4 regions of the Halomonas sp. A3H3 genome follow, and region 1 is predicted to be linked to each of the others. Evidence: predicted binding sites of a transcription regulator. Region 1 holds the regulator's gene; each other region holds the start of a gene.

Evidence for each region. Region 1 encodes LexA, which represses DNA repair genes until DNA is damaged. Its sites were predicted from a motif close to TACTGTNTANNTANACAGTA; they were not measured.
Region 2: HALA3H3_RS17520 (DUF1654 domain-containing protein) is a predicted target of LexA. The motif match lies at 2,619-2,638, and genes of this name have one in related genera.
Region 3: HALA3H3_RS00210 (LexA family protein) is a predicted target of LexA. The motif match lies at 1,267-1,286, and genes of this name have one in related genera.
Region 4: HALA3H3_RS03690 (LexA family protein) is a predicted target of LexA. The motif match lies at 5,856-5,875, and genes of this name have one in related genera.

Annotation. Positions count from the first base shown of each region.
Region 1 covers NZ_HG423343.1:4,322,499-4,330,533, reverse strand. The annotation lists gene ppsR (posphoenolpyruvate synthetase regulatory kinase/phosphorylase PpsR) at 1-417, shown strand, start outside; gene HALA3H3_RS19645 (hypoxanthine-guanine phosphoribosyltransferase) at 458-1,036, opposite strand; gene nagZ (beta-N-acetylhexosaminidase) at 1,123-2,160, opposite strand; gene HALA3H3_RS19635 (L,D-transpeptidase) at 2,224-2,760, opposite strand; gene HALA3H3_RS19630 (TetR/AcrR family transcriptional regulator) at 2,738-3,430, opposite strand; gene lexA (transcriptional repressor LexA) at 3,698-4,378, shown strand; gene HALA3H3_RS19620 (energy-coupling factor ABC transporter permease) at 4,387-5,058, opposite strand; gene purU (formyltetrahydrofolate deformylase) at 5,083-5,937, opposite strand; gene HALA3H3_RS19610 (ribonuclease J) at 6,168-7,778, shown strand; gene moaE (molybdopterin synthase catalytic subunit MoaE) at 7,996-8,035, opposite strand, start outside.
Region 2 covers NZ_HG423343.1:3,882,521-3,890,555, forward strand. The annotation lists gene HALA3H3_RS17500 (hypothetical protein) at 1-131, shown strand, start outside; gene HALA3H3_RS17505 (hypothetical protein) at 128-430, shown strand; gene HALA3H3_RS17510 (Y-family DNA polymerase) at 656-1,930, opposite strand; gene HALA3H3_RS17515 (LexA family protein) at 1,927-2,376, opposite strand; gene HALA3H3_RS17520 (DUF1654 domain-containing protein) at 2,373-2,603, opposite strand; gene HALA3H3_RS17525 (SOS response-associated peptidase) at 2,734-3,390, shown strand; gene HALA3H3_RS17530 (HNH endonuclease) at 3,564-4,301, opposite strand; gene HALA3H3_RS17535 (anthranilate synthase component II) at 4,617-5,249, shown strand; gene trpD (anthranilate phosphoribosyltransferase) at 5,287-6,306, shown strand; gene trpC (indole-3-glycerol phosphate synthase TrpC) at 6,316-7,119, shown strand; gene HALA3H3_RS17550 (efflux RND transporter permease subunit) at 7,131-8,035, opposite strand, start outside.
Region 3 covers NZ_HG423343.1:59,276-67,310, forward strand. The annotation lists gene glyA (serine hydroxymethyltransferase) at 1-1,066, opposite strand, end outside; gene HALA3H3_RS00210 (LexA family protein) at 1,310-1,741, shown strand; gene HALA3H3_RS00215 (Y-family DNA polymerase) at 1,738-3,102, shown strand; gene HALA3H3_RS00220 (sodium-dependent transporter) at 3,064-4,527, opposite strand; gene HALA3H3_RS00225 (YbfB/YjiJ family MFS transporter) at 4,600-5,823, opposite strand; gene HALA3H3_RS00230 (AtuA-related protein) at 5,961-6,317, opposite strand; gene HALA3H3_RS00235 (acyclic terpene utilization AtuA family protein) at 6,304-7,710, opposite strand; gene HALA3H3_RS00240 (TRAP transporter permease) at 7,707-8,035, opposite strand, start outside.
Region 4 covers NZ_HG423343.1:851,610-859,644, forward strand. The annotation lists gene HALA3H3_RS03650 (cytochrome c-type biogenesis protein) at 1-73, opposite strand, end outside; gene HALA3H3_RS03655 (DsbE family thiol:disulfide interchange protein) at 64-591, opposite strand; gene HALA3H3_RS03660 (heme lyase CcmF/NrfE family subunit) at 588-2,621, opposite strand; gene ccmE (cytochrome c maturation protein CcmE) at 2,674-3,183, opposite strand; gene ccmD (heme exporter protein CcmD) at 3,180-3,371, opposite strand; gene HALA3H3_RS03675 (heme ABC transporter permease) at 3,371-4,138, opposite strand; gene ccmB (heme exporter protein CcmB) at 4,153-4,821, opposite strand; gene ccmA (cytochrome c biogenesis heme-transporting ATPase CcmA) at 5,106-5,726, opposite strand; gene HALA3H3_RS03690 (LexA family protein) at 5,924-6,304, shown strand; gene HALA3H3_RS03695 (IMPACT family protein) at 6,304-6,930, shown strand; gene HALA3H3_RS03700 (sodium ion-translocating decarboxylase subunit beta) at 7,150-8,035, opposite strand, start outside.

The DNA.
Region 1 (8,035 bases):
ACCCACCAATACGATAAAGCGGATATCATCCTGGTTGGCGTCTCGCGCTGCGGCAAAACACCTACCTCGCTTTATCTGGCGCTGCAGTTTGGCATTCGGGCGGCTAACTACCCGCTGACGGAAGACGATTTAGACGAAGATGGCATGCTGAAGCTACCCAAGGCGCTCGTGCCCCATCGGCAAAAGCTGTTTGGGTTAACCATCGATGCGCGACGCTTGTCGGCAATTCGCAACGAGAGACGCCCCAATAGCCGCTATAGCTCGATGGATCAGTGCCTACAAGAAGTGGAACAGGCCGAGTCGCTCTACCGCACCATGCACATTCCCTTCATCGATGCGACACGCTTCTCGGTGGAGGAGATTTCAACGCGGATGATTGCTGAAACCGGCTTAGCGAGGCGTTTCTCGCCCCGCTAATGTAAAAACTACTACAAAAACTACGCAAGCCCCCAGTGGATTACATGCCTTTGGGGGCAAAAATTCCCGGCGCGTTGCGCCAGTAGCCTTTGTAATCCATACCAAAGCCAAACACATAACGGTCGGCAACTTCCAGGCTGCAGTAGTCGGCTTTCAACCCAGGCACTGCTTTGCGGTTGTGCTGTTTATCGACCAACACCGCTGTGGTAACGCTGGCGGCCTGGGCCTCTTCGCAGTAAGCCAAAATGGCCGCCAGGGTCGCCCCCTCATCCAGGATATCGTCAACAATCACTACGTGACGGCCCGCCATGGGCACTTCAGGGGAAACGCGCCAAAAAAGCTCGCCGCCGCGCAGCTCGTTGCGGTAGCGAGTGGCATGCAAATAATCTACTTCCAACGGAAAGCCCAAGCGGGTAAGCAGATGACCGGTGGTAATCAAGCCACCATTCATTACGCAGTAAAAAACCGGCAGTTTATCGCCTAAATCCCGAGTAATCTCTTCCGCCATACGATCCAGCGCCCGCTCTACCTCTTGCTGAGAAATTAGGCAGTCGGCGTTATCCATCAGCTCACGCATCGAGTCCAGCGACTCTAATGCTTCTTTATCCAACTTTGACATCTACCAACTCCACGGCGGGTTAAAACTTCATTTATTTAAGTAAGAGATTTATTCAGCGCTGGGCTTACTCTGCTTCCGCACTGGGCTTACTCGGCTTCTGCGCTGAACTGGGGCTTATCCGCTAGCGCTTCCAGCTTAGCGTGAGTACGACGCCAACGGCCCAATGCACTCAGCGCATCTAGGTCTGGGCGCGCACGGCTATAGCGCAACTTAGCGGGGCGCTTAGAATTGATTCCGTGGCATGCCTCCATCACTTCAAGCGCGGAGGCTCGGTCATTACATACCAGCAGCATATCGCAGCCTGCTGCCAGCGCTGCCTGGGCACGCGCTTTGGGGTCTCCCGCCTCGTGGGCGCCGGCCATACTCAGGTCATCTGAAAAAATGCAGCCTTTGAAGCCTAGCGATTCCCGCAGCATGCCCAACCAGTTGGGTGAAAAGCCTGCTGGGCGCGTATCAAAAGCACTATAAATAACGTGTGCAGGCATAATCCCATCTAACTGTGAAGCTAACTGGGTAAAGGGCACAAGATCGTGCTGTTTCATCACTTCTAGCGGGCGATCGTCTATCGGCAATGCAACGTGTGAGTCCGCCGCGACACCACCGTGGCCGGGAAAGTGCTTACCCACAGCGGCCATACCGGCATCGTGAAGCCCCTGAATAAATGCATTGCCCAGCTGGGCTACGTGCTGTGGGTCACTGCTGAAACTACGATCACCAATAACGCTGGATAGACCGCTCTCCACATCAAGTACCGGGGCGAAGCTCAGATCCAGACCGCAGGCAGCCATCTCCATCCCTAACAACCAGCCGGCATCTTTAGCTAACGCCAGCCCCTCTCCCTGGGCAGCGCGGTAACACTCGCCGATACGCGCCATGGCAGGCAGGCGTGTTAACCCCTCTTTTATGCGCTGAACGCGACCGCCTTCTTGATCCACGGCAAGCAGTAAATCAGCACGCACACGGCGAATATCGCTGCAGAGCTTGCGAACCTGATAGCCATTTTCAACGTTGCGGGCAAACAAAATTACGCCCCCTACCGTCGGTTCTAGCAGCAAGCGTTTTTCTGCAGCCGTCAATTTTGGGCCTTCAAGGTCAAGCATGACCGGGCCTAACGGTTGAGTCATCGTGATAGGTCCATGAAAAGGGGCGATGATTCTAGACGATCGTCTAGCGGTGTCAAAATCTGATCAGTCAAAGGACTGGCGTCCACCGTGCAACCAAACAGGGGTGCCCGGCAACGCTAACGAAAAGATATAGAGCAAATCACTATTGCGTAAACGAATACAGCCGTGGGACGCAGCAACGCCCATGGGCTCGTCAGGCGGCGTCCCGTGCAGGTAAATATAGCGCCGTTGCGAGTCCACCTGACCACCGCGGTTCACGCCCTTTTCCAAGCCACACAGCCACAGTATGCGGGTCAGAATCCAGTCACGCTCTGGATGCTCTTCGGCGAGTTCGGGCGAAAATGTCTCGCCCGTCCAGCGGCGACCTCGAAACACCGCATTTTCGGGCATATCACCGCCAATGGCCGCGCGCACATAGTGCCACCCGCGAGGGGTTTTACCACTGCCGTTGCGCTCCCCGCTTCCGGCAGCACCGGATGAAATAGAACACTCATGGAGCACTTTTGGCCCTCGCCAACAGCGCAGCAACTGTTCGGTAGTATCAATCTCCAGCCAGATATGTTCCGTTGGAGGTAGCTCAGCTAGCGTAGGAGTTCGCATGTTTTCCTTCTTCTGGCTTGGCACCGTCAAGGGCTATGGGTAACGGCGCATTCATAGCAGCCACCACTACCGGGAGCAATCGCCTGACCAAATCACGCACAGAGACCTGCTCGTGGTAATCCTTCTCCGCGATATCGCGTAGCGCATCGAGGCCAGACAAGGTAAAGATTACCGTGCCGAGCACAAAGTGTAGCCGCCAAAAACGCTCGGCGTCAGGCAGATCCGGCGTTGCTTTGCGCACAAGCTCGGTGAAGCGTGTAAACACATCGCCATACTCTTCCTGGATATAACGTCTTAGATGTCCCTGTGCTTGACTGTAGGCAAGACCCAGCAGGCGCATAAACACTTTCAAACTATTGCGCTCGGCGGGCACCGCGAGAACGGTAGTTGCCATGGTCTCGAGCAGTGTTTCCAGCGGGATAACGCGCCCGGCGTGTTGGCCCTCGAGCTCATCTAGAGCAGTATGAAAGCGCTGACTAAACGGATCCAGGTAGCGGGCAAAAACGGCCTGAATCAAGGCTTTTTTGGAACCAAAATGGTAATTAACAGCGGCTAAGTTAACCCGCGCTTTGCTAGTGATGTTGCGCAGCGAAGTTTCAGCAAAACCCCGCTCTGCAAACAGCACCTCGGCGGTGTCGAGTATACGGGTCACCGTATCAGATTGAGCCATGTCGCTCTCCAGGGAAACAGTTGTTTAAAACATAGCAAAATACTATGCCATAACGTAGGCGGGCTCAACGCTTGATTTATTGACAAAATGTGACGTATTAAATAAGCAGAAACTTAGTTTCAAACGATTAGAAAAATTGCATAGACATCGGCAATAGGCACTGACAAGCCATATACTGGACAGAGGAACATACTGTATACTTAAACACTTATTGATTAAGTCGACATTTAACTTGTTACTGTCTATTCACTATTTATGGAGTCTGGTATGTCGCGTCCGCTAACCGCTCGCCAACAGCACGTGTTTGATTTTATCGTTAAGACCATGGGCGAATTTGGCTACCCTCCTACCCGCGCCGAGATTGCCAAAGCACTTGGCTTCCGCTCACCCAATGCGGCTGAAGAGCACCTGCGCGCGCTGGAACGCAAAGGTGTTATTCGCATTATCCGCAACACCTCTCGCGGCATCCGCCTGCCCAACCAGGAACCTCAAGAAGTCCTGGATAGCGCAGTCACCGCCTTACCCACAACCAACGTGGAAGCCCCACCCACTGGCCTGCCTGTGATCGGGGAAGTAGCTGCCGGCAGCCCCATTTTGGCCGCCGAACATATTGATCGCTACTGCCCGCTACCGGCCGAGTACTTCACTCCCAAAGCTGACTATCTGCTGCGCGTACGCGGCCTTTCCATGAAGGATATTGGCATTTTGGAAGGTGATTTACTGGCGGTTCATCGCACTGACCGGGTTCGCGATGGCCAGATCGTGGTTGCCCGCCTGGACGATGAAGTAACGGTTAAACGCTTCAAACGCCAGGGGCACCAAGTGACGCTGTTTGCAGAGAACCCTGATTTTGCGCCCATTGAAATCGACCTGCGCTCTCAAGCGCTCGATATTGAAGGCGTTGGAGTCGGCGTAATTCGTGGTGGCAACGGCCAGGCACTCGGCTAATAAATCCGCTACTGCAGGTCGATATAGCGGTGGTCATTGAAGGTGGCCACCCAGTTTGGGTGATAGACCAGCAGGATGCTCAGCAGCATGCCAGTAATAAATGCCTCTGAAGGCATTAGCAGTGGTAAAAAACGCGCATACTCCTGGGCGAGATAGATCGCCTCAGGGTCTGTACCCGCGACGATAATCAGCACTACCGCCGCCAAGCCTCCTCCCAGCGTTGCCAGCGCCGCGCCAAAAAAGCCGCAGGCAAACAGAAATACCATCAAGTTATCCGGCAGGCGGCGATCTACCAGCCGCCATACCGTGCCAATAACGGCCGCCGGGACGATCCCGGTAACCAGCACATTTGCCCCCAGCAACATCCACTCATTGCTGCCAATCACCACCATGGCAATGTTGATCAGCACGTTGCTAATCAGCGCTAATGGCGCTTTAAAAACGAGTGTCATCAATACTGTAAAAACAAGGTGTAGCGTTAGCCAATCAACAGCCTGGGCACGAAGCTGCCACATCAGCATCACCGCCAGCGTAGCACCCAGCCAGCGGTGCTGAAGCGCTGAATCCGCTATCAACACCTGCCAGGGCCGCCCCCAAAGCGCCCATGCGATCACTGCTAACGAGAGTAGCCAGGTGAGCAGCAGCGCCCAGGGCGCTAATACACTTTGCGCGAATGACATGGCTGCCTCTCAGGTTGATGAGCGTTAGCTAAATACCACTGTCTTGTTACCGTGCACCAGCACGCGGTCTTCCAAGTGCCAGCGCAAACCGCGAGCGAGCACGGCTTTTTCTACATCACGTCCAAAGCGCACTAAATCCGTGGGTGTATGGCAGTGGCTAACGCGATGGATATCCTGTTCGATGATAGGGCCTGCGTCGAGTTCCTCGGTCACATAGTGGCAGGTAGCGCCAATCAGCTTAACCCCCCGCTGGTAGGCCTGGTGGTAGGGCTTAGCCCCGGCAAAAGAGGGCAAAAAGCTGTGGTGAATATTGATCACTCGCCCCGCATAACGCGCGCACAGCTCAGGGGGCAGTATTTGCATATAGCGCGCCAGCACCACGCAGTCGGCGCGGGCACTGTCGATTTCGGCCTGAACCTTGGCAAACGATGCTTGCTTATTGTCGGGGTCGACCGGTACATGGTGATAAGGAATACCGTACCACTCCGTCAGCGAACGCATATCATCATGGTTGGAGATAACCCCGACAATGTCGCAATCCAGTTCCCCCGCCTGCCAGCGGTAAAGTAGATCTACCAAGCAATGTGACTCCCGCGACACCATCAGCACTACGCGCCTACGCTGCTGGGTATCCACCAGCGACCACTGCATATTGAATTCGCTGGCTATCGGTTCAAATGCCGCGCTCAGCGCTTCCGCCGACATACCTACCGAATCCGCCAGAATTTCGTAGCGCATAAAAAAGCAGCCGGTTTCTAAATCGGAGTGCTGGCTGGCTTCGGTAATGGAGCCGCCCTGCTGGGCAATAAAGCTCGATACCCGTGCAACAATACCCACCCGGTCAGGACAGGAAACTACTAAACGATAATAATGAGACATGTGAGCTACTCTTGACCTATTGCTAAGTTAATTATGACAAACCAGCGGCTTAGGTCGCATAGTGTATCGGAAGGCCATGGATGATTGTTAGCTGCCCCTGCCTTCCCGTATAGTTAAGTCACTACTTTTTAGGTTTTTCATAACAGATGCATTCACCACGCGTTCAAATTCGTCCCCGTCGTCGTCCACCGCTGCGCATGTTGCCGCTGGGGGGATGCGGTGAGATTGGAATGAATCTAACGCTATACGGCTATGACGATCACTGGATAGCCGTGGACTGCGGCATGATGATCCGCCAGGATCTTCCCAACTCGCCACTGCAGGTACCCAATCTTGATACGCCGAAAGCACTAGAGATCGTGCCCAAAGCGCTATTTATCACCCATGGTCACGAAGACCACATTGGTGCCGCAGCCTGGCTATGGCCGATGTGGAACTGCCCCATTTACGCCACCCCGCTGGCGGCAGGCCTGTTGCGGCTAAAATTTGCCGAGCATCAGCTTAGCAGTGCGGCTATCCATGTCATTGAACCTGGCGAGGCCCTAGAGAGCGGGCCATTCACGCTGCGCTATTTACTTTTAACCCACTCCATTCCCGAAAGCTGTGCGCTAATAATGATGGCCGGTGGCTATCGCGTTTTACATACCGGCGACTGGAAACTCGATCCTGAACCGATTATCGGCACGCCGATCAGTGCAGCCCTCTTCAAGTCCCTTGCCCCGGTTGACTTGGTAGTGGGCGATTCCACTAACGCCCCCATGCCCGGGCACTCCGGCAGCGAGGGGGACGTCGCCCGCGCCCTGACAAAAACCCTCAGCAACTGCCAGGGCCGGGTGGTAGTCTCCTGCTTTGCCAGTAACCTTGCCCGGGTGTTAGCGATAGGGCGCGCCGCTCAGAAGTGTGGCCGACGCATTAGCTTGATGGGCCGTTCAATGGAGCGCATGGTCAGCGTTGCCCGGGGGCTCGGCTATATGGATGATTTACCGCCGCTGGTGCCCAATCATGACCTAGGCTACCTCCCCCCGGATGAAGTGGTGATTATCGCCACCGGCAGCCAGGGCGAACCCCGTGCTGCGCTACAGCGTCTCGCCCAGGGTCGCCACCCTTTTGTGGATCTTCAGCCGGGCGATAACGTTATTTTTTCGGCTAAAGCCATTCCTGGCAATGAACGCCCCATTGAACAGCTTAAAAAGCGTTTGGCGCACTTAGGTGTCAACCTCTACGACGAGTTCAACCACCCTGAGCTGCACGCTACCGGGCACCCCGCCCAGGATGAACTGATCAAGCTGTATCAGTGGGTCAGGCCAAAACATCTCATACCGGTGCATGGCGAAGCACGCCATCAGCAGGCTCATCAGACTATTGCCAAACAGCTAGGCATTAGCGCTCCATTGGCACCGGTGAATGGCGATCTAATTTGCTTTGACAGTCACGGGCTGCGCTGTGAGTCGCGCTATCCGCAGCCGCCCTGCATAGTCAGTCAAAACAGCGTGGTGCCCCACCCTGGCCTTGAGGTGCACGACGCCAACAAGGCCCGTCGCGGCAGCTTATACTTAGCGCTGCCGGTGACGGCTACTGACACTGGATGGGCGCGTATTGGCCGTTTGATGCTGGATGCCTCGGGGGCCAGCCCGCTAGATGAAGATAGCTTTAATGATTGGCTGGATGATCAGCTTGAGGAGATTGCAGCAGAGACGCTTGCCGACTTGCGCCAAGCATTACAGCCTCGCATGGTGCAGTGGCTGGCGGAGCATATGCAGCACCTGCCCGACGTGCATCTACAGATTATGGCCGCCGAAATGCCAGAACCTGCTGCGTATGAAAGTGCCGCTAACCGTTAGAGCGGCATCATTCAACGACGGCTATAAAACCCAGATTGCTTCACTGCGTTCGCAATAACAGTTTCGTGTCACTGCGAGGAGCCTTCTTATTATGTCATTGCGAGGAGCGCAGCGACGCGGCAATCTCAACCAGCGGTGGCGCCTACCCCCGAGATTGCTTCACTGCGTTCGCAATGACAGTTTCGTGTCAGTGCAACAAGCACAGTGACGCGGCACTTCACTCCCACCGCGCTGCGTCCTGTTGATCAGAGTGACGC
Region 2 (8,035 bases), 440 kb from region 1:
CCACCGCCGCCCCAGAGAACGCGAGCTATGAAAAGCGGGATGACGGCTGGACGGTGACCGTGCCGGTGGTAGAAGAGCCGGAAGAGCCCGAAGCGGGCGATGAAGAAGCGATAGACGAGGTGGTGGAATGAGTGAAGCATGGTTTATCACAGGAGAACAGGCCGCCCAGGGGGCTCTTGAAGCATGGCGAGAGGCGACGGTCGTTAGCGCGTTTCAAGCCCATCAAGCATTAGACGATTTTGGCTACATCGATCAGGTCGAGACAATCATAGCTGACCCGGACACGCCCGCGAAAACCCGCAGGGCGTGGAAAATGGCGCAAGAGTTTCGGCGTATGAGCCCCACAGTGCTAGAACTAGCAGCAGCGCTGGAGCTGACTGCCGCCCAGGTTGACGAGCTGTTTGAGTATGCGCTGACGATTGAGGCGTGAGCCTTATCCGCTGCACGACCCGCCGCCGTTGAGCGGTTTTTTTGTGCCTGTTGTAAGAGATCTCTTACAAAAACTGTGGTTAATCTCTTACATACAGGAACTTAATCGGTGACTATGTTTTAGAAGTGACGCCAGGAACGCCGCTTTTAGCATGTCGGACGCGTCACGACACGGATGTTTTGTGTATGTAGAAGGGACTCAGTTTATTGCCAGGGATGGCATACTCTATGATTTAGCGACTGCTAGCTCCTCCCACTTCGTTGTATACCTCGGGGTGCGGTGCTCGCAACGCAATTCCCATGCATTGACCTTTCTCGGCATCCCCAGCCGCACAGTGTTTTTACCGTGCTCCCGGTTTAGCTTATCCAGCGTCGCCATTAATTTCTCATTCTTTTCCCGCTTCTCATCACTCACAGGCTCAGCGAGCAGACCAAGCTGCTCATTGTCGTGGTCGCAGAGATCCATCAACATCACGCCGCATTTTTGATACATGATTCCCGGTTTGAAAATCCTCTCCAGCCCAGCAATCGCAGCCCGAACAAGTTCCCGGCTGTCGTCAGTTGGGTGGGGCAGCGGTAGCACCAAGCTTTTACTATAGCTGGGCAGATCCTGCCTAAATCTATTCGTGCGAACAAACACCATAATGGCTTGGGCAAGGCCGTGCTGCTTGCGTAGTTTCTCGCCGGCGCGTGAGGTGTGGACGCGGATGGCTTCGTGAAGATCCGCTTTGTTGTTGGTAAGGCGGCCAAACGAGCGTGAAACCATTATCTGCTTTTTGGGCTGCGCCATATCATCAATATGGATACAGTCAACGCCGCGGAGCTCCCAAACGATCCTCTCCATGACTACTGAAAAGTGTTTGCGCAAATGCTTGGGCGATGACTCGCGCAGCTGCCACGCGTTCTCAATGCCCAGCGTATGCAGCCGCACAGCGCTGCGCCCAGCTACGCCCCAGATCTCAGTTACTGGCAACTGCTGCAGGAACTCCCGCGTGTCATCGCTATCCGGCTCCATAATGGCCACGCCATTAAAATGCGCCTCTTTTTTCGCCCTATGGTTCGCTATCTTCGCCAGTGTTTTAGATGTGCTCAAGCCGACGCTCACCGGAATGCCTGTATCACGGCGCACCTGGTGCCTCATCAACTGACAGCGATCGCTTAACGTCTCAAACTCGAACCCCTCAAACGACAGGAAAGATTCATCAATCGAATACACGTCCACGTGGGGTGTGTGCTGGCTGAGAACGTCAGTAACGCGTCGGGACATATCGCCGTAAAGTGCGTAGTTACTCGATAGCAGAATGCACTGGCGGCGTATGTGTGGGTCGATCTGGTGCGCGGGCATGCCCATGGCCACACCCAACTGCTTGATCTCTGCTGACCTGGCCACCACACAGCCGTCATTGTTCGACATCACTCCAACGGGCTTGCCTTCCAGCTTCGGGTTAAATACTCGCTCACAGCTAACGTAAAAATTATTGCAGTCGACAAGTGCGATCATACAGAAAACCCAGGGGCCAGCGAGTGGATGTTGTGAGTGACCACGCCCCACACCTGGCACTCTTTGCCCTCTAAGGGCATCGGGCGAAACTCTGGGTTGGCTGCGAAGAGGTAAGGGCGGTTGCCGATCGAGCCTAGTTTCTTGCACGTGAGCTCACCGTCAACGCTCATTATGACGATATGGCCAGACTTAGGCTCAAGTGAGCGATCGACAATCAGCAGGTCACCGTCATAGATCCCCGCGCCTGTCATTGAGGTTCCTTTGGCCCTGAGGTAATACGTCGCGCTGGGGTGCTGGATTAGGTGAGCCACCAAGTCGAGCTCAGCTTCGAGATAGTCATCAGCGGGCGAAGGAAAACCGGTACGCACTTCGCCAGCTGCCAACGGTAACTTTAACGGTGGGGCAGTGGTATCGACGCGACCCAGAATGGAGAGATGGATGCTCATGACATGCTCTCCTCTGGGTTCCAGCGCAGGCGGATGTGCTCTGCCGCGTCATCAAGCGGGATCATGGTCACGTTCTCGACGGTTCCCAGGTCTTCCAGCATGCGCGCCCAATCGTCAGCGCTATCATCTTCCCGTCGGCGGATCTCGACACAGTGTTTTGATTGCGCCCCAGGGCTGCCGATCTCTTTCTGTACCCGCTTTATAAGTTGTTCGTAGGATTTAGACATAAGCGTCTCCTAAAATGCTGGTGATATATACAGTATTTAAGGCAGACGATAAGCGATGAGCATCGTTGACTGCAAGCAGTGATCGGTAAGTGACTGATGCACAGTGTGGGTTATCGGCTATGCTTCGCTCATGTGTGGACGATTCGCGTTATTCACCCCGTTAGATCGCCTGGCCAGAGTGGTCGGTGCAAGTGTGCCTGATAGCAATCTACGGCCGCGGTACAACGTGGCGCCTGGTACCTGGATCGCAGCCGTGCACCAGGCTTTAGAAAATGAAGAACCGCTCATTGATGAAATGTGGTGGGGTTACCGCCCAAAGTGGGCGAAAGGCAACGGCAATCAACCGATCAATGCCCGGGTGGAAACGGTGGCCACCAATGCTTACTTCAAAAATGCCTTTGCTAAGCACCGGTGTTTGATACCGGCTGACGGTTGGTATGAGTGGATCAAGAGCTCAAAACCTAAACAGCCGCATTACATTTGTCGGAAGGATCGTGAGCCGCTGTTCTTCGCTGGGTTATTCGCTGAGCGTGATGATGGCAGCATGGGTTGTGCCATCGTCACTGAGCCCGGGCGGGGCCGTGCTGCCGAAGTGCATGATCGAATGCCGTTGATACTGGATGACGATAGCCTTAAGCACTGGCTGGCACCTGACATCACGGATCGGGAGACCATTCGCAGTTTGGTGCGGCATATCAATGCCGATCTGGTCGAGCACTGGGCGGTGAGTACCGCGGTTAATAAACCGGCTGAAGGGCAGGGGGAGGAGCTGATTAATCCGGCGTAGCAATCCACTGGTCGCAGTTTGGTCGCAGAACCAGCGCGACCAATGTGCTGTATGTAAATATAGTAAATCCGTAAGATGCTGTTTTTATTATAAAGCCTTGTGCAAGCGCGGCCTCAAAAGTATAGCTGCGCGGATTCAAAATCCGCCGCCTTTGCTACAGGGCCAGGGTGAAATTACCCCAGTGAAAAGCCTATTGGGCAGTTGTGCATGATCATGCTTCCGCAATGCATTTCGAGACCACCATCGCCCCTTAACAGCAAGTCGGTTTCGTCTCCAATAATTTGGTAGGCGCCGACCCTCATATTGATTGCTTCAACGATAATTCCAGCGTCGGAGGAGGCTCTGAGGCGCAATGAAATGCTTCGAGGGGCATCACGCACAATAAGGCCGCCACCAATAGCTTCAAAATCCCAGTTGTTAGAGAGTGCTCTCCATTCATTTTCAATTATTTGTAGACTTAATTCACCTCTACTGTTGAAGAATGTACCGCTAAATAGTGCAGGGCCTCCTTCTTCTCTACTAGGTTCGATTTTTATGACGGGGTATCCGTGAATCTCTAATGGAATAGGCGTGTTTTTAATGGAGCACCCACCAAGCACGAATGCAGGCGGCCTTGATCCAAGATCAAAGAACTCGTGAGCGAAGTTCTTTTTTTGGCTTATCGGCTGTTCTTTTGCTTCCTTAACTCGATCCGGAGATAAGAAGCCCCTTGTTTTTTTTGCGTGGCACTGAGGGCAGAGTAAAACGATTCCGTCTGGCGAATGCTCGTGTGCATCTGAGAAGACAGGATCCACATGCTCGTATTCAACGATAGCCGCGCCGCAAATTACGCAGCCATACCCGCAGGCCTTCCTTACTTCTCGTTTGATGCCTTCAGGAATTTTTCGATTTAATCCGTGACGATTTTGCATAACATTCCTTTTAAGTGAGCATTCTCTGCAGGCGGCCAAGTTGGCTTTGGTGTCTCTATTATAGACGCGTTGCCATGGTTGCGGTTTGGTTGCTGACTTGCTGCAGCCAATATAAGTAATGTAAGCATAGGAGGGCGTTGAATAGTGATAGACGGCGGGAGGCCGCATGGCAGGCGCGACCGTTGCTAATACTGCTTTGCACTCATAATCCCTTGCGCCGGATTAGAATGGCGACATCAACGCTCAGACGATACAATCCAGAACATAGCAAAAAAGCTCAACCAATAGCTAACCTGGGTAACAGGCTGGGTAACAATGAAGCAGCATTTAGTCGATGTTGAATCTAATCAAGTAGTTAATGATGCTAGAGTAATGATGCTGGACAATTATGACAGTTTCACGTTCAACATTGTCCAGTACCTGGGTGAGCTTGGTGCCGAAGTCATCACTCACCTCAATGACGAAATCACCATTGAGCAGATCGAAATGCTGGCGCCGACACACCTGGTGGTATCGCCTGGGCCCTGCACTCCCAACGAGGCGGGCATATCCATGACCGCCATCAAACACTTTGCAGGCAAGCTGCCTATTTTAGGCGTTTGCCTGGGCCATCAGGCGATTGGCCAAGTGTATGGTGGCAAGGTCGTGCACGCGCCACAGGTGATGCATGGTAAAACCTCCGCTGTGCTGCATGCTAACCAAGGCGTGTTTGAAGGGCTGGATAACCCGGTTGAGGTTACCCGCTATCACTCCCTGGTGGTCGATAAAGCGAGCCTGCCCGACTGTTTACAAATCACTGCCTGGACAGGTGATGACGACGTAACCCCCGGTTTAGTCATGGGGTTTCGTCACCGCGAGTTGGATATTGAAGGGGTGCAGTTTCACCCCGAGTCGATTCTTACCCGCCAAGGCCATGAGCTGTTGGCCAACTTTTTAAAACGCGGCTGATAGCCGGTTTCACACGCTTTTAGGGGCCCCTCTGCTCATGCAAATGCGAGATGCGATTAATGCGGTGATGCGCCGCGAAGACCTCTCTTTCGATGCCATGCACGCTTTGATGCGTCAGATCATGACCGGCGATGCAAGCGATGCACAAATTGGTGGCCTGTTAGTAGGCCTCGCCATGAAAGGTGAAAGTGCCGCGGAAATTAGCGCCGCTGCTCAAGTAATGCGCGAGTTGATGAAGCGCGTTGAACTGAGTGCTGAAAACGTTGTGGACATTGTCGGCACCGGTGGCGATGGTGCCAACCTGTTTAACGTTTCCACCGCCGCCAGTTTTGTCGCCGCTGCCGCTGGTGCCCATGTGGCCAAACATGGCAACCGAAGCGTTTCGTCTTCATCGGGTAGTGCGGATCTGTTCGATGTGGCGGGCATCTACCTGGATCTCAAGCCTGACCAGGTAGCGCGCTGTATCGAGCAGGTGGGTGTAGGCTTTATGTTTGCGCCTAATCATCATCCGGCCATGCGCTATGCCATTGGCCCCCGCCGTGAAATGGGCGTGCGCACGCTGTTTAATATTTTGGGCCCGTTGACCAATCCTGCTGGTGCTCCCAATCAGGTACTGGGTGTTTACGCGCCGGAGCTGGTGCCGCTGATGGCGGAAGTGTTGCAAACCTTGGGTAGCCGCCATGTGATGGTCGTTCACTCCGAGGACGGTCTGGATGAGATATCTCTGGCCAGCCCCACCTTGGTAGCCGAGCTTAAAGCGGGTGAGATTACCCAGTACACCATTACACCCGGAGAACTGGGTATTGAGCGCCAAAGCTTGGCAACACTGAAAGCCGCCAGCGCCGAAGACAGCCTGCGCTTGGTTAAGGCCGCGCTTTCCGGTGAAGGTGCCGCTGCCGATATGGTCGCGCTAAATGCAGGGGCCGCGCTCTACTGTTCGGGCGTTGCGGATACGTTAAAAGAGGGTGTGATGGTAGCCCAGGACGCGCAAGCTTCTAAACTGCCGCTTGAGAAGCTTAGAGAGCTTTCGCACTTCACCAGCGTTTTTAAACAGTAAGAGACCACCATGACTCAACAGGCAACGCCGACTATTTTAACGCGCATTCTTGCTCGCAAAGACCAGGAGGTGGCAGAGCGCCGTCAGGCCGTTTCAGAGGCGGATTTGCTCGCGTTAGGAGAGCAGCAGAGCACCCCGCGTGGCTTTATTGAGGCGCTGAATACGCGCATCGCAACGGGTGATCCGGCGATTATCGCCGAGGTGAAAAAAGCCTCACCGTCAAAAGGCGTTATTCGCGAAGAATTTCACCCCTCGGATATCGCCAAAAGCTATGCCCAGGGCGGCGCTGCCTGTCTCTCCGTGCTTACCGACGCCGACTTCTTCCAGGGCCATGAAGACTATCTAATTGCCGCTCGGGACGTCTGCACACTGCCGGTGATTCGCAAGGACTTTATCACCCATGGCTATCAGGTCTGTGAAGCGCGGGCGATTGGTTCTGACTGTATTCTGCTGATCGTTGCTGCCCTGGACGATGCACAGCTACGCGACCTGCATCAGCAGGCCAATCAGTTGGGTATGGATGTGCTGGTCGAGGTGCACGACGCCAACGAGCTTGAGCGTGCCCTGGCACTGGATCTAAAGCTGGTCGGCATCAACAACCGCAACCTGCATACCTTTGAAACCAGCCTGAATACCACCTTGGATCTGTTGCCGCGCATTCCTGAGGGCGTCACAGTGATTACCGAATCGGGTATTCATACCCGCGATGACGTTGAGCTAATGCGCGACCACAGCGTCAACGGTTTTCTGGTCGGCGAAGCCTTTATGCGCGAAAGTGACCCGGGGTTGGCACTTAAGCGTTTGTTCTTCTAAGTAGCCCGCTTTTAGCTCGCCGGTCGTTTGGTTTTCCAACTGAGCACGGCGACGGTAAGCGCTGGCAAGAAGGTGACGGTGACGATCGCCGTGCCGAGCAGCCCGAATAGCACAATGGCCCCAACGCCGCGGTAAAGCTCGGTGCCTTCCCCAGGCAGAAACACCAGCGGCGAAAGGCCGCAAAGGGTAGTGAGAGTCGTCATGGCGATAGGCCTTAAACGGCTCTCTACCGCCTGTTGAACGGCTTCACGAACCCCCATGCTCGCCGTGCGCAGATTCTCTCTCGCCTGATGAACAACCAATATCGGGTTGTTAACCACTGTCCCTATCAAAATCAAAAAGCCCAGCATGGTGATCATATCAAACGGCTGGCTGATGGCACTCAAGCCAATTTTTGGCAACTGAGCTCCCACGGTATTCATTAGCCATAGCCCCACAATTCCCCCAGCGGCGCCTAATGGAATAGTGGCGAGGATAAGCAGCGGATAACCCCAGTGGGCAAAAATTGCCACCAGCAGCAGATACACAATAGCTAATGCAATTAACGCATTGCCGGTAAGCGCCTGGCGGGTGGCGTCTAACTGATCCCCCGCGCCGGTCACGCTGACGTTAATGTTGGCAGGGATTGCGCTCTCATTGCGCAGTGGTTCAATCACCTCACGCTGCATACGGTCGATACCGGCTTCCAGCGTCACGCTGCGAGGTGGGATGACGTCCAGCGTAACACTGCGTCGACCATCCACCCGCCGAAGGGTGGCCGTTCCCACGGTTTCGCGAATTTCGGCAAGGGTATTGAGTGGAACGCTCACACCAGAAGGGGTATAGATGGGCAGGGTGGCAAGGGCGTCCAGGTCAATATCCCCCGCCTCGGAGCCATAGCCGTAAAGGTCGATTTTCTCGTCGTCGAGATAAAAGT
Region 3 (8,035 bases), 4.3 Mb from region 1:
GGCTTTGCGGGTCGTTTGGAACGGCGTTCTTGTTCACAGTGATGTGGGCACGACCCAAAGCAGCATCGGCATCTTTGCCCGTTACGCCCTGCTTGATCAGCGAAAGCAGGAAGAGGTGGTCTTCGGTACCACCAGAGACGATGTCGTAACCGCGATCAATAAACACCTTGGCCATTGCCTGAGCGTTCTTAACTACCTGCTGCTGATAGGTTTTGAACTCGGGTTCCATAGCCTCTTTGAAACAGATCGCTTTGGCGGCGATTACGTGCATCAAGGGGCCACCCTGGCCGCCGGGGAAAACCGCTGATTGCAGCTTTTTCTCGATATCAGCGTCGTTTTCCGCTGAGAGAATCACGCCACTACGTGGGCCGCGTAGGGTTTTGTGGGTAGTGGAGGTGACCACGTGGGCATGGGGCAAGGGGCTAGGGTAAACGCCCGCCGCAACCAGACCAGAGACGTGGGCCATATCAACGAGTAAGTAAGCGCCTACTTCATCGGCGATTTCACGGAACTTGGCCCAATCAACAATTTGTGAATAGGCTGAGAAGCCGGCGATGATCATTTTGGGCTTGTGCTCGCGAGCAAGCTGGGCCACTTGAGCGTAATCAATTAACCCCTGCTCATCCAGACCGTACTGAATGGCGTTGTAGTGCTTGCCGGAAAAATTAGGCTTGGCACCATGGGTCAGGTGGCCGCCCGCATCCAGGCTCATGCCTAAAATGGTATCGCCTGGCTTAACCAGCGCTTGGAACACCGCGCTGTTGGCTTGCGAGCCTGAGTGGGGCTGAACATTAACGTAGGTGGCGCCGAACAGCTCTTTGGCGTAATCAATGGCCAGGTTTTCAGCGATATCGACGAACTCACAGCCGCCGTAGTAGCGCTTACCGGGGTAGCCCTCAGCGTATTTATTGGTCAGCTGGCTGCCCTGAGCTTCGAGTACGCGGGGGCTGGCGTAGTTTTCGGAAGCGATCAGTTCGATGTGGGCCTCTTGGCGCTCCACTTCTTTCTGCATGGCATCAAACAGCACATCATCAAATCCGGCAATTGTCATATCGCGGCTGAACATCGGCGGGAACCTCGTAACGAGAAAGGGTCATCATGGAAGAAGCGAGGGCGCTATCATAACGCAGCCTGACGCGACTTTCATCGCATCCTCGTCAGGTCTTGCATGAGCGTGATTCATGTAATGACAGAGGGAGTATCATCGCGAACACCGTGAAGCGATCTCAGGGGGCGTCAATTTGCGTTTTCCTTCTCCATGCAAAATACTGTATATTTATACAATATTTTAAGCACCAGGATGCCGACGATGCCGGGCCAGTCTTCTCACTTTACCCCTGCCTTGCCGTTAACCTCTCAGCCGCAGCCTTGTGGCCGCGCTGGTTTTAGTGGCTTTCCTTCGCCAGCCCAGGATTACGAGCCATGCACGCTGGATCTCAACACACGGCTGGTTAAAAACCCTACTGAGACGTTTTATGTCACCGCCACCGGCGACAGCATGGAGGGTTGGGGAATTTTTGAGGGTGATTTGCTGGTGGTTGATCGCAGTATTGAACCGCAACTGGGACATATTCTGGTCGCTATGCTAGAGGGCGAGGCCCTAATTAAACGCTATGCGCTCTATCGGGGAACGCCGCACCTGTGCTCAACACATCCTAACTATCCGCCACTGCCACTTGAAGGCAGCGACTGCCAGCTATGGGGGGTAGTGCGCGCCGTCGTGCACGAGTACTTGCGATGATCGGTCTAGTCGATGCCAACAACTTCTACGTCAGCTGCGAGCGGGTTTTTCAGCCCAAGCTGGAAGGTAGGCCCGTGGGGGTAATGTCGAACAACGACGGCTGTGTCATCGCCCGCTCCGCCGAGTTAAAAGCGCTGGGTATCCCTATGGGTGCGCCAGCCTTCAAGCTTGAAGAAATGCGTCAGCGCGGCGAGATCCACCTGCTGTCGTCTAACTATGAACTCTACGGAGATATGTCGGCACGGCTGACCCAACTACTACGCGATGCCTGCCCTGCAATTGCGCCCTACTCAATAGATGAAATGTTCGTCTACCTGGAAGGATTAACCACAGAGCAGTGTGAGAGGCTGGGGCGAGAATTGCACCATCGTATTCGCCGCCATTTAGGGTTACCGGTGTGTGTTGGGCTGGCACCCACCCACACGCTCGCCAAATTAGCCAATCACCTTGCCAAGCAAGACCCACATTACCAAGGCGTTTGCCTGCTTAATGGACAAGATCACACGACGCAGGCGCTGCTCAAACGTACGCCGGTGGGCAGCGTGTGGGGCGTCGGCCATCGGCTTGCCGGGCGCTTAGCGATTGGCGGCGTGACCACCGCTTGGGACTTGCGTCAAAGCGACGACAAGCAGTTGCGCAAGCGCTTCTCTGTGGTGCTGGCGCGCACCGCGCTCGAGCTGCGTGGCACGCCTTGTATGGAGATGAACGCCCTGGATCAACCGCGCCAACGCATTATGACCTCGCGCTCTTTCGGCCAGCCCACCGGCGTTTTTGCAGAAGTACATAATGCACTGCGGCGCCACGCCCAGCGCAGCGCTGAAAAACTTCGCGAGCAACGTAGCTTAGCTCGTGCGGTGATGGTATTTCTCAACACTAACCGTCATCGCCGCGATCAGTTGCAATACTTCCCGCAGGCGCTGATCGCCCTGCCCTCACCCAGCGACGATACCCGGGTGATCCTTGATGCCGTACGCCAAGGCCTTGAGCAGATTCATCGCCCCCGCTACCAGTTCATGAAAGCTGGCGTGATGCTGCTGGATTTAGTGGATGCAGAGCAGCACCAGCTTTCGCTGCTGCATCCGCCAGTCCGTGATCGCCATCCGTTTTTAATGGCAACCGTGGATCAGATCAACCAGCGCATGGGGCAAGGCACTATCAGCTTTGGTATGACGGATGCCCCTGCTGCTTGGCAACTGCGCTGCGCCCACCGCTCAGACCGCTATACCACGCGCTGGGACGAGTTGATGAAAGTGGGCACTCACCCCGGCGCAGTCGCCGCCGCCGAGGCAAAGCAGAAAGAGAAGCAGAAAAAACAGCAGGCGTTAACCAGCCCTAAGCGCAGTACGCAGCCGCGGGCTTAAGGTTTCTCCAAGCGCGACCATGGCAAACAGAATCCCCAGCAACCAGGGCCAGTGAGCCGCAAACGAGACCTGATAAACGCCCAGCGCGTCGACAAAAATCACCACAATGCCCAGCGGGCTAACGTAGCGCACCATGGTCAGCCACAGCGCATAAGGCAAGGGGGCAAGCCCCAACTCGTCGCGGAAAGTATCGTTTTTCAGCACAAACCCCGCTACCACTACCGTGCCCAGGCCACCCAACGGCATCATCCAGCGCGAGGTTAAATAATCCAGCCAGTCAAAGAAGTTCTTACCGGCCAGTGTCCAATCCGCGCCCAGGTTAAACGACAGCATCGCCAGTGTGCTAATCAACCACAGCACAATACCGGTGCCCCAGGCGGCTGCCGAACGCGAGATACCTTTGTTGTCGCACAGCCAGGAAACCGTGGCTTCGACCATAGAGATCGAAGAGGTCAGCGCTGCCATAGAGAGCATCAGGAAGAAGAGAATGCCAAACAGGGTGCCCAGCGGCATCGCCTGGAAGGCCAACGGCAGGCTCATAAAAATTAGCCCAGGGCCTTCGCCGGGGTTCATGCCATTGGCGAAAATAACCGGGAAGATCGCAAGCCCCGCCATCAAGGCAACAACGGTATCCGCCACCGCCACACTCACCGTGGTGCGGCCAATAGAAGCGTCTTTAGGCAAGTAGCTGCCATAGGTCAGAATCGCCCCAGAGGCCAGCGAGAGGGTGAAAAACGCATGACCCAGCGCTGCCAGAAGGCCTTCGCTAGAGAGGCTGCCCGCATTGAAGGAGAACAGAAAGTTAACCGCAGCGCCAAAGCCACCGGAAAACATACCAAAGCCAATCAACACCACCAGCATGATCACCAGCCCCGGCATCATCCAGCTAACGCTCTTCTCGATTCCCTGCTGCACGCCTTTACCCACGATCAACATGGTGGCCAGCGTAACCAGGGTGCTCCAGAAACCGAGGTTCAGCGGATTGGCGTTATTGGCCCCGAACACAGCGGCCATCTCATCAACGCTGCTGCCCGCGAGCCCCCCGGTCAGCATCTTCCACAGATACGAGAACGACCAGCCCGCCACCACCACGTAAAACGACAGGATCATAAAGCCGCAGAGCATGGCCATCCAACCAATCAACGACCAAGCCGATGAACGGCCAGACTCATTGACCACGCGCCGTATGGCATCCACCGGGCTACCACGCCCCCGCCGACCAAACGCGATTTCGACCATCATCACCGGCACACCCACGGCAAAGATGCACGTTAGATAGACCAGCACGAAGGCGCCGCCGCCAAACTCCCCAGTCATGTAGGGGAATTTCCAGATATTGCCTAGCCCCACCGCCGAACCGGTGGCCGCCAACATAAACCCCCAGCGGCCTAGCCATTGGGTGCGAGGTTGCCTAGAAGAGGTCATTTGCCCATATCCCGTAGAAAAAGGCGCTCATCCTAAAGGATTTCGAGGGTAATGCCCACTAGGCCCCAGTTCCTAGGCGTACACCATGGCTTTTGCGGCGGCATCCAGGCGTTGAGCGGTTTGATCGACCCGGCGCAAACAGGCCAGCAGCACCGCGCCAAGCGTTACAAAACCGCCCGCCAACCACAGCCCAACACCATAGTGGCCAGAGGTTTCAGCCAACATACCGGTTAATGCCGGGGCGCATATCTGGGCGGCGCCGTATGCCAGAGTCATCTGCCCCATTAGCCGCGCGGGGCTGGAAGGATAGAGCCTACCTGCCATGGTCAGCACAAGGCTGACGCAACCAAGGAAGGTACCGCCATAGAGCACCGCACTGAGCAGTACCACTGTTGAGTTCGCGGTAATCGCAGGCAGTACGATCCCCACTACCTGAATCCCCATGGCGAGAATCAGCGCCCCTAAATAGCCCACTCGACGGGCGACCAGATCCCACAGCATCACCGCTGGGGCGGCGGCTAAACCGGCCAGAGCGAACGTCCAGTTGCCCATCCCCGCCAGCAGCGGCTCACGCTCAACGATGGCAACTAAGAAGGTAGCGCTGATCACATAGCCATAACCGGCGCAAAAGTAGGCGGCGAGCATCCAGCGCATAAAAGTACGTGTTGGCGGCGTAGCGGTTCGGCTACTCGCCACGTGAGCCCCCTCTAGCGGCCTTTCCGGCCGCGGCAGCCAGCGCCAGGCAGGCACCAGCAGCACGGCACCCAGCAGGCTAAAGCCCCACCATTGGGTCTGCCAGCTAAAGGAAAACTGGAGCATCATCTCCACTGCCACCGCCGCGACAATCATGCCTAGCCCCAAACCGGCAAAATGAATTCCCAGCTCGCCGCGCTGGCGATGTTGGATTAACCAGTGAAGAATCAGCCCTGACGCTAATAGCATTGCAGCGCTGCTTGAAAGACCCGCCAGAAAACGCAACCCCGCCCAAACCCAGAAGTGATCGGTAAGCGCCATACCCGCAGTCGTGATTACCGCCAGGATTAACCCGCAGCGAAATAGCGTGTCTTTGATATAAATACTGTGAATAGAGGCGGCCAGCACGGCCCCCAGCATATAGCCCGCGTAGTTAACCGCAGCCAGCCAGCCGCCATCGGCATCACCCATCCAGGTCTGCTGCTGCATCACCGGTAGCAATGGGGTATAGGCAAAGCGCGCGATGCCAACACATAATATTTGGCTAAAAACGCCCGCCAACAGCACTTTGAAGCGCTGGGCACCTAGCGTTGCGACGGTCATGGGGCTACTCCTGAACGGCTCTTTAACGACGACTGAGCGGACGTTATGTTAATTAGCGTGCGTATTTTATCGTCATAGTAAGGCCTTTCAGGCAGCGGGTCATGACCACCTAAGTCGAGGAGCGAGGTTAAAAAGGCCTAGCTCGCGTCAACCTCCATGCTTAACAGCAAAAACGATAGCGTCTTGCCATGCCCATCCAAGTTGAGCGCGCCATTAACGCCGCCCTGCAGCACGTCATCGATCACGAAGTTCATGCCCGCCAAATTAGGCAAAGGGTAACGCCGCACTCGGCTGGCACCACGATGAGCAAACAGCGCCAGCACACGCTCCTCGGTTACCTGCTCCAGCAGGGTGGTGTAATGGTCTGGGTCATAGGCAAACAGTGCCACGTTTAGCCGTTCCCCCTTATCACCTGCGCGGGCATGGGCGAGTTGATGAAGAGCGACTGAGGTATCCGGGCGCACCGTTGTTTGCGTGTGGTCAGCTTGCAGCATAACGTTCACTCCTACGTTCGCCGAGCGGCGACGATTCAAACAGGCTGGCATGAGCATTAACGTCGCTACGTTTGACCAAATAAGAGGAGGTAAACACTCGCCTTTGAAATTGGCGCCGCACGCCACCGCCACCCGCGGGCCCGGCACAATAAAGCGCCAATAGCTCCTGGGTGGCGCGGGCTACCCAGCGCCGCTCGCTGTGCTCGGCCGCCAGTCGCAGCCGATAATCGCCGCTGGCAGACGCTGAAACGCTACGCTGCAGCTCACCGCTATCGCTATCGAATACGCTGGCCAAGCCAATGATATCCAAGCGGGTACGCAGCTCCGCAGGGGCTCGAAACACCAATCGTTCACGCAGTACCTGCGCTGCAAGCTGGGCTCGTGCCAAGGCGTTCGGGCCGGCATAGGAGATTTCCGCCTCGCCCTGCCAACCGCCTTCATAGCACACGGTGGTTTTTAGCCGCTCAGGCGCAGGCTTGCCGCGAATTCCTGTCACCGCCACGCGATTGGGTGACAACTGACGCACCTCTGCGTGGGAAAGATCCACCGTGACATCCGGAGTCAGATAATTCGCCGGGTCATGCACTTCGTAAAGCAGCTGTTCTTTCACCGTTTGCTCGGTAACACAGCCGCCGGTATTGGCAGGCTTGGAAATAATAAGGCTGCCATCCTGCTCCACTTCAATAATCGGATAGCCCACCGTGGCGAGCCCGGGCACGTCTTTAAAGCCAGGATCGGCAAAGTAGCCGCCGCTTACCTGGGCGCCACACTCAGCCAAATGCCCCGCCATCATGCCGCAAGCTAGGCGATCCCAGTCGTCCCAACGCCAATCGAAGTGGTGCATCAGCGGCGCTAAAAACAGCGCCGGGTCGGCAACACGGCCTGTAACCACCACATCCGCCTGCATGGCCAACGCCTCAGCCAGCGCCTTGGCTCCCAGGTAGACATTGGCTGAAATCAGGGCGTCATCGCCAGGCATATCCAGCCGCTCGGCCTCCCAGCGCTGTAAGTCCAAGCTATGCAACTGCTGGCGGATATCATCACCGTGCACCTGGGCAATGCGCACATCCCCGCGCCCAAGCTGTGTCGCCAAGTCAGCAATTACCTGACAAGCACCACGGGGGTTCGCCGCACCAAAGTTGCCTAAAATCTTAATGTCGTGATCCAGGCAGTCGCGCAGCACTGGCGCCAGCAGCTCGTCTAACAGCGGTTCAAACCCGCTTTCGGGATCATCACGCATCGCGCGGTGAGCTGCCGCTAATGTCCGTTCACCCAGGGTTTCAAATACTAAAGCGGAGGGCTGCTGTCGCTTGATCAACTCTGCCACCACCGCCACGGCCGCATCGGTACGGTCGCCAGAAAAACCCGCACCACTGCCTAATAAAAAGCTCATAGCTGTGTCTCCTTGGCCTGAAGAGAGTGGTGGTCGCCCGCGACGGCCCCCTGCTCGTCTCTCAGCAGCGAGCGGCGGCGTATAAATAGCCCAATGATCAGGGCTAGCGCCGCCAGCGTGGTCAGCCAGCCGGGTGTCAGCGCCAGTCCAATGACCGCGATCAGCCCCACGACATCGATCACGCGCTTACCCGTCATGGCTACCCGGGACATCAGCGCGGCGAAGGCCATCACAAACACGACCCCTTGGCAGCTGGCCAAGACGATCTCCAGGGCAGAACCAAACCCTGCCAGGGCTGGGTAGATCAGCAGCAGGAAGGGAATGA
Region 4 (8,035 bases), 3.5 Mb from region 1:
CGATACCACCTGCCGCTGCACCAAACGCTATGACCAGCAGTAGTAGCGCTGCCATGGTTCGCATTAGCGCCATTTTTCCACCTCCGGAAGAATTCGCTCGCGCACGTCTTGCGGTGATACGTAGCCTTTATGGTGATAGCGAATGACCCCGTCGGCATCGACCAGGAATGTCTCCGGGGCGCCGTAGACGCCAAGATCAAACCCTAGCTCGCCTTCCGGATCAAAAATATTAACTTCAAACGGATCGCCAAATTCGCTGAGAAACTGCATGCCTTTCTCGCGGGTATCGCGGTAGTTGACCCCGACCATGCGAATGTCGTTATCAGCCAGTTCCAGCAGTTGCGGCATCTCCTGCTTACAGGCCGGACACCACTCGCCCCACACATTCACCAGCGTCACTTCACCCTCTAACAGCGTTTGGTCAACGCGGCGATTCTCATCACGCAGCGTGCTGGCTTCAAAGGTCGGGAACTCCCGCGCCATCAGCGCTGAATCCCGCTGGGAGGGGTCCAGCGAGAGGCCTTGGTAAAAGAACAGCGCCAGGGCTAAAAAACACACCGGCAACAGTAATAGCAGTAGCCGTCGCTTCATGCCGTGGCCTCCCGTGCGCCATTTTGAGTACTGTTCTGAGTACTATCATCCTGGCTAGCCACTTTGGGCGCTTCACGGGTGGATGCGGTACGGCGGTAGCGCTTGTCGAGCACCGCCAATACACCGCCAAACGCCATTAGCAGTGCGCCCAGCCAGAGCCAACGGACGAACGGCTTATACTGCACCCGCATTGCCCAACTGCCATCGCCCAGGTTCTCACCCATGGCGACATAGAGGTCGCGGAACAGCCCTGGGCGCAGGGCCACTTGCGTCATCGGCATACCGGTGGCCAGGTAGAGACGCTTTTCGGGCCGCATGGTAAAGCTGCTGCCTGAGTCGCCGCGCTGCACTTGTAGAATCGAGGTATCCGCCAGGAAGTTAGCGCCACGACGCTCGGTTAACTCGGTCATGGTGAACTGATAGCCCGCGACTTCGACCGTGGTGCCCGGCGACATGCGCACGTTGCGCTCAATGTTGTAGTTGGACACTACCGTCACGCCGACGATAGTGACCGCAACACCTACGTGCCCCAGCACCATGCCCCAATAAGCCAGGGAGAGCTTACGAACACCGGCCAAAAACGAACTGGCGTGGCGGGTTTTATCGAATACATCGCGCACCATCGGCAGCACAATCCAGAGTGCAGAGACAATGCCCAGGGAGACAAACAGGTTCCACTCGCCACGGTACAGCAGCGGCATTAATATGCCGATCACCAATGCGGCCACACCGGCTAACCACAGTTTACGAATCAGATCCCGTGCCGCCATGCTCTTCCAGCGCGTTACCGAGCCAAGCCCCATAAAGATACACATCAACACGGTAAGCGGCACAAACAGGGTATTAAAGTAAGGCGGGCCCACGCTGATTTTCCCCAGCCCCAGAGAATCCAGAATCAGCGGATAGACGGTACCCAGTAGCACGGTGACGGTCATAATCACCAGAAAGATATTATTAACCAGCAGCAGCGCATCCCGGGAGAGCCAGTTAAACCCCACCTTATGACTTACCCGCGGAGCGCGCAGGGCAAACACCAGCAGCGACAGCGTTACCGTAATGGCCAGCAGCATCAGGATAAAGAAACCGCGGGCCGGGTCGTTAGCGAACGCATGCACCGAGGTCAGCACCCCAGAGCGAACCAGGAAAGTGCCCATTAGCGACAGCGAGAAGGTCGAGATCGCCAGCAGCACGGTCCAGCTTTTAAACGAGCCGCGCTTCTCGGTGACCGCGAGTGAGTGAACCAGTGCGGTTCCCGTCAGCCAGGGCAGCAGTGAAGCGTTTTCGACCGGATCCCAGAACCACCAGCCACCCCAGCCAAGCTCGTAATAGGCCCACCAACTGCCTAACGCGATACCCACGGTCAGGAATGCCCAGGCCAGATTCGTCCAGGGCCTTGCCCAGCGCGTCCAGGCCGCGTCTAAACGACCGCCCATCAGTGCTGCAATGGCAAATGCAAAGACCACGGAAAAGCCCACATAGCCCATGTAGAGCATCGGCGGATGCACTACTAGCCCGAAGTCTTGCAACAGCGGGTTAAGGTCGGCGCCATCCTGGGGCATACCGGGCAGTAGCCGCTCGAAGGGGTTCGATGTCATCAGAATAAACAGTAAGAAGCCGACGCAAACCATACCCATCACGCCCATTACTCGCGCGACCATATCCCGCGGCAGGTTGCCGGTAAACAGGCTGGCCGCACACCCCCAGCCCGCGAGCATAAAGCTCCACAGCAGCACCGACCCTTCATGGTTGCCCCACACCGCGCTGAACTTGTAGTACCAGGGCAGCAGCGAGTTGGAGTTGTTGGCCACGTTCGCCACGCTAAAATCGTCCAGCATATAGCTGGCGGTCAAACAGGCGTAGGCAATGGCAATAAACACAAACTGCCCCACCGCCATGGGCTGACCATAGGCCATCCACAGCGGGCGCCGGGTGGCGGCACCGGCCAGCGGCATCACGGCCTGCACCGCCGCCATCAGCAGCGCGATAATGAGGGCAAAGTGGCCAATTTCAGGAATCATTTTGATAAACATGTGCGCTCCGAACCAGCACTGGCGGTAAGGCAAGGCGGTTAAACGGTGGGTCTTAGTATTCGCTTGCTTGGGGTACGCCTTCTTCGTCCAGGCGTTTACCCACTTCCGCGGCTTTGGCCTGGTAGTCGGCTGGCGAATAGCCCGCCTCTTCAAGTGCCTGGGCGACTTCAGGGGGCATATAGTTCTCATCGTGGCGCGCAAGCACTTTATCGGCGTACAAACGACCATCGGCCTGAAGCTCTCCGATCACCACCACGCCTTGGCCTTCGCGGAACAAGTCGGGCAGGATGCCGCTGTAGTAGACCTCCAGGTCATCAACGTAATCGGTGACGACAAACTCGACGTCCAGGCTCTCAGGGTCACGGGATACAGAACCCTCTTTTACCATGCCACCGGCGCGAATCTGCCGCTCCATGGGCGCGTCGCCCTGGGCGATCTGTACCGGGCTGAAAAACAGATTGATGTTAGCGCGCAGCGCGTACAGGGTCAGCCCCACGGCAATCGCGGCCAGCGACACAAGGCCCAGGATAATAAAGAGTTTCTGTTTACGTTTAGGCGTCATTGGGCGTTTCCCCTTGCGCTGTTTGCGCGTCTTGCACGGCGTTTCAAGCCTTTAATCAATTGGCGCTGTTCAGCACGCGCATGCCATACGGTGGCGAGCAGCAGTAGCGCTGTCACGCCCCAGGCAGACCACACATAAGGCGCGTGACCACCCATGGCGAGAAATTCGGAAAATGAGTCAAACGCCATTAGCGAGCCTCCTCTGCCGGTACTTTCACCACTTGGCCGGTCACCAATTCCTGTACCCAGCGTTTGTTAGCTTCGCGGCGCAAAATTTCACTGCGTGTGCGCATCAGCGTTAAGGCAATGAAAAAGCAGTAAAAACCCAGCACCATAATGACCAGAGGCAGCCACATTTCAGTAGGCATGGCCGGGCGCGAGGTCAGCGTAAATGAAGCGGGCTGGTGCAGGGTGTACCACCAGTCCACCGAGTATTTGATGATGGGAATATTGATCACCCCCACCATGGCCAGCACCGAGGCTGCCCGTGAGGCGCTATCGCGGCTGGTAAAAGCCCCACGCAGAGCAATTACGCCCAAGTACAAAAACAGCAAGATCAGCATTGACGTTAGCCGTGCATCCCACATCCACCAGGTGCCCCAAGTGGGCACACCCCATACGGCACCGGAAAACAGCGCGACAAAGGTCATAGCTGCGCCAAGAGGCGCCATCACCGCCGCCGCCATATCGGCGACTTTAATTTTCCAGACCATAAACACCAGGCCGGAAACCGCCATGGCAATGAAGATAGACTGAGCCAAAAAGGCCGCCGGCACATGGACGTAAATAATTCGGAAGCTATTACCCTGCTGGTAATCCGCTGGCGCAAACGCCAATCCCCACAGCGAGCCAGTGACGATCAACAGCGCCGCCGCGGCCCAAAACCAGGGCTGTAATTTGGCACTAATGCCGTAGAACCACTTGGGTGATCCCAGCTTGTGTATAAAGGCCCACATAGCGTGTCCCGTCCTTAACCGTTAATACTGATACGCAGCGATGCGGCAATCGCCCACGGCGCCAACATGAGTGAGGCAGCGAGCAGCGCGCCCAGGATAGCCAGGTGTGCGGAGACACCCTCTCCAAAAATGGCCGCCTGCACCGCGCCTGCGCCAAAAATGAGCACCGGGATATACAACGGCAGCACCAGTAGCGAGAGCAGCACTCCACCCCGTGCCAAGCCAACGGTTAACGCCGCACCGATGGCGCCAATCAAACTCAAGCTTGCCGTACCCAGGGCAAGCGACAGCGCCAGCACGGCGTAGCTGCCCGCCGGCAGCGCCAGCATAATACCCAATATCGGCGCCATCAGCGCCAACGGTAGGCCTGTCAGCAGCCAATGCACGGCCACTTTGGCCAAACTTAGCGCGACTAACGGCTGCGGCGCCAATAGCAGTTGCTCCAGACTACCGTCGTCATAATCGCTGCGAAACAGGCTGTCTAATGAAAGCAGCGCGGCTAACAAAGCCGCGACCCACAGCAAACCCGGTGCAATCACCGCTAACAGCTCAGGATCGGGCGAAATAGCGATCGGGAACAGCGTGATCACCAGGGCAAAAAACACCAGTGGATTGAGCACTTCGCCACGACGTCTCAGCAATAGCGTTAAGTCACGCACGAGCGTGGCCTTCACTGCGGTCATTAACCCACCATTATGCTCACGCAGTGGCACTGCTGAAACCTGTTGGGTGGTCTCCGAGCTTTGTGAAGAGCTATTTGAAGCGCCATGTAAAGAGCTGTGCAACCCTTTCTCCTCTACCATACAAGCATCGGTGCCCAGTGGAGGTTTCCGCGAGGGCGCTGTAAACCCCTCCCTGGGCGCTACTTTTGTCATCCATGACAAAAGACCCTCGCTTCAACCTCCCCTGGCACCACGCTGTCGAGCGTTATTTAAGCCGCTATTTCCAATTGAGACAGTCCTGCTTTCTACCCTAGGGATATCCGTCTGAGCAACGGTGAAGCGGTTAACTCGTGGTGTGTCGTTACTAACACGCAGCCCCCCGCCTGAGCGTGGGCAACCAGCTGTCTTTCTAGATCAGCGACGCCGTGGCGATCAATCGCGGTAAAAGGCTCATCCAGTACCCATAGGGCGCGCGGCGTTAACGTTAAGCGCGCCAGGGCAACACGGCGCTGTTGGCCTGCCGAGAGTTGCCCTGCGGGCACATCTTCAAAGCCTGCCAACCCAACCCGTTCAAGGGCTTCCAAGCGCTGATCTTCATTACCACTTTCCCCGCTTAAGGCCTGGTACCAGGCTAAATTTTCTAACGGTGAAAGCCCTGCTTTAATGCCTGGTGCGTGTCCTAAATAGAGCAGATTCGCGAGAAAATGTTCGCGTGTCTCGTTCATCGCAGCGCCATTCCAGAACAGTTCGCCCTGGTAGTCACTGAGCTGGCCGGAGAGAATTTTCAGAAGGCTGGTTTTACCACTACCATTGGGCCCTTCAATTCGCACTATTTCACCGCTGCGAACCTCCAGATCCAACCCTTGAAACAGCCAGCGGTCATCGCGTTCACAGGCAAGCTGGCGGGCTTGTAGACACAGGCTCAAGCGTCTCTCCTGGCATATTGATTTCGCGTCGAACTCTACACGTAAAGCCCCTTTCTCGCCACTCACACAATGCGGCGCTGGGTCGCAGCGTGATCTTCATCAATATGTCGTGAGAGCAATTATCTCTGGCACTGTATGCAAAAACAGGTCTACAATGAAAACCACTGTATGAAAGAACATGCAATGGAGATTCTTTGATGACCCTATCGATGGCAGCACCTACCGTTACGTTTGGCCGTAGACAACCGACACCGCGCCCTTACGCAATGGCGCCTAGCATTACCCGACGCAATACCTATGCACTCAAAGTGCGTGGCAATGCACTGTGTGATTGCAACTTGTTCGATGGCGATGTCATTATTATCCGGCGCTATCAACACGATACCCAGACAGAAACTGCCGTTGCCGAAATAAACCAGCAAACGATCGCCTTGAGGCAGCTCTCTATCAGCCGCTTTGGCGTAGAGCTATGGCCAGAAGATACTTTGCAGCCAGCGCTATTTTTGCACAACCGGGATATTCAGGTACTCGGCATGGTAATGGGTGTGAAAAGTGAGACTACCTTTACGGAGCATTAATGCGCTATCGGGTTCCCGAGTTACCCACAGGGTCATGGCATACGGCTGACATTGAAGTAGAAAAGAGCCAATTTATCACCTGGATCTGCCACGCTCCCGATATCAACGCATTCACTACTCTGCTGAATGCGGCGAAAACCGCGCATCCTAATGCCAGCCACCACTGCACTGCCTACATTGCCGGGCCACCCGGCGAGCAAAATCTGATTGGCTTTTCCGATGATGGCGAGCCTGGCGGCACCGCTGGCCGCCCCATGTATCAGGTTCTCCAGGGGAGCCAACTGGGCCAGATTGGCTGTGTGGTCATTCGTTATTTTGGCGGTACAAAGCTCGGCACCGGTGGCTTAGCCCGCGCCTACGCTCAGGCGGTTAGCCATGCCCTTGAGACACTCGCTACCCGGGAAGTGGTTGAGCGCGACACCTACACCCTGCGCCTTACTTTTGCCAATGAAGCGATTGCCCGCGCCTGGTGCGAAGAGCACGACATCCCTATTGAGCAAGCCGACTACGATGGTGATGGCGTTCGCCTGACCATTGGCTGGCCACGGGACTGCCCGCTTGACCTTGCCCCGCTAGAAAACCGCTTGAAGAGTGCTATTGAGGTTCTCTCTGCACCAAAGGCATAACGCAGCAGATGAAAGGGCCCCATATGTCATTGCGAGGAGCTTGCGACGCGGCAATCTCGTTCTGCGGTGGCAAACGCCGCGCTTCGCTCGCGATGACACTCACCGGCCATTGCGAGGAGCCTGCGACGAAGCAATCTCAAGCCTACCCTGAGAACCAACCCCAGATTGCTTCACTGCGTTCGCAATGACACCCCTATGTCGTTGATGGCAGAGGACTAGTTAACCCAGGTATTTAATCATTACCCCGGCCGCGACTGCCGACCCAATAACACCCGCCACGTTGGGGCCCATGGCATGCATCAGCAGGAAGTTATGTGGGTTGGACTCCAGCCCCACCTTATTCGCCACCCGCGCTGCCATAGGCACGGCGGAAACGCCCGCGGCACCGATCAATGGGTTGATGGGCATTTTGCTCACCAGGTTCATCAGCTTGGCCATCAATACCCCAGCGGCCGTGCCGATACCAAAGGCGACAATACCCAGACCTAATATCCCCAGCGTCTCAAATGCCAGGAAACTCTCGGCCATCAGTTTGGAGCCTACCGACAGTCCCAGGATAATCGTGACGATATTGATCAAGGCGTTTTGCGCGGTATCCGACAAGCGCTCGACTACGCCACACTCACGCATCAGATTACCGAAGCAGAACATACCGAGTAGCGGTGCCGCATCGGGCAGAAACAGCGCGACCAGAATCAGCAGCATCAGCGGGAAGATGATTTTTTCCAGCTTGGAGACCGGCCGCAACTGGGTCATCTTGATTTGACGCTCTTTATCGGTGGTCAGCAGACGCATGATGGGCGGCTGTATCAGCGGCACCAACGCCATATAGGCGTAGGCAGCCACCGCGATAGCACCCAGCAGCTCCGGCGCCAGCACGCTGGAGACGTAGATGGAGGTCGGCCCATCGGCCCCGCCAATAATACCAATGGCGGCGGCCTGATTGAGCGAGAAATCCATGATGCCCATCGAGGTGAGCGCCACGGCACCAAACAAAGTGGCAAAAATACCAAACTGAGCGGCCGCACCTAAAAACAGCGTGCGCGGATTGGCCAGCAGCGGACCGAAGTCGGTCATGGCGCCCACACCCATAAAGATAATCAGC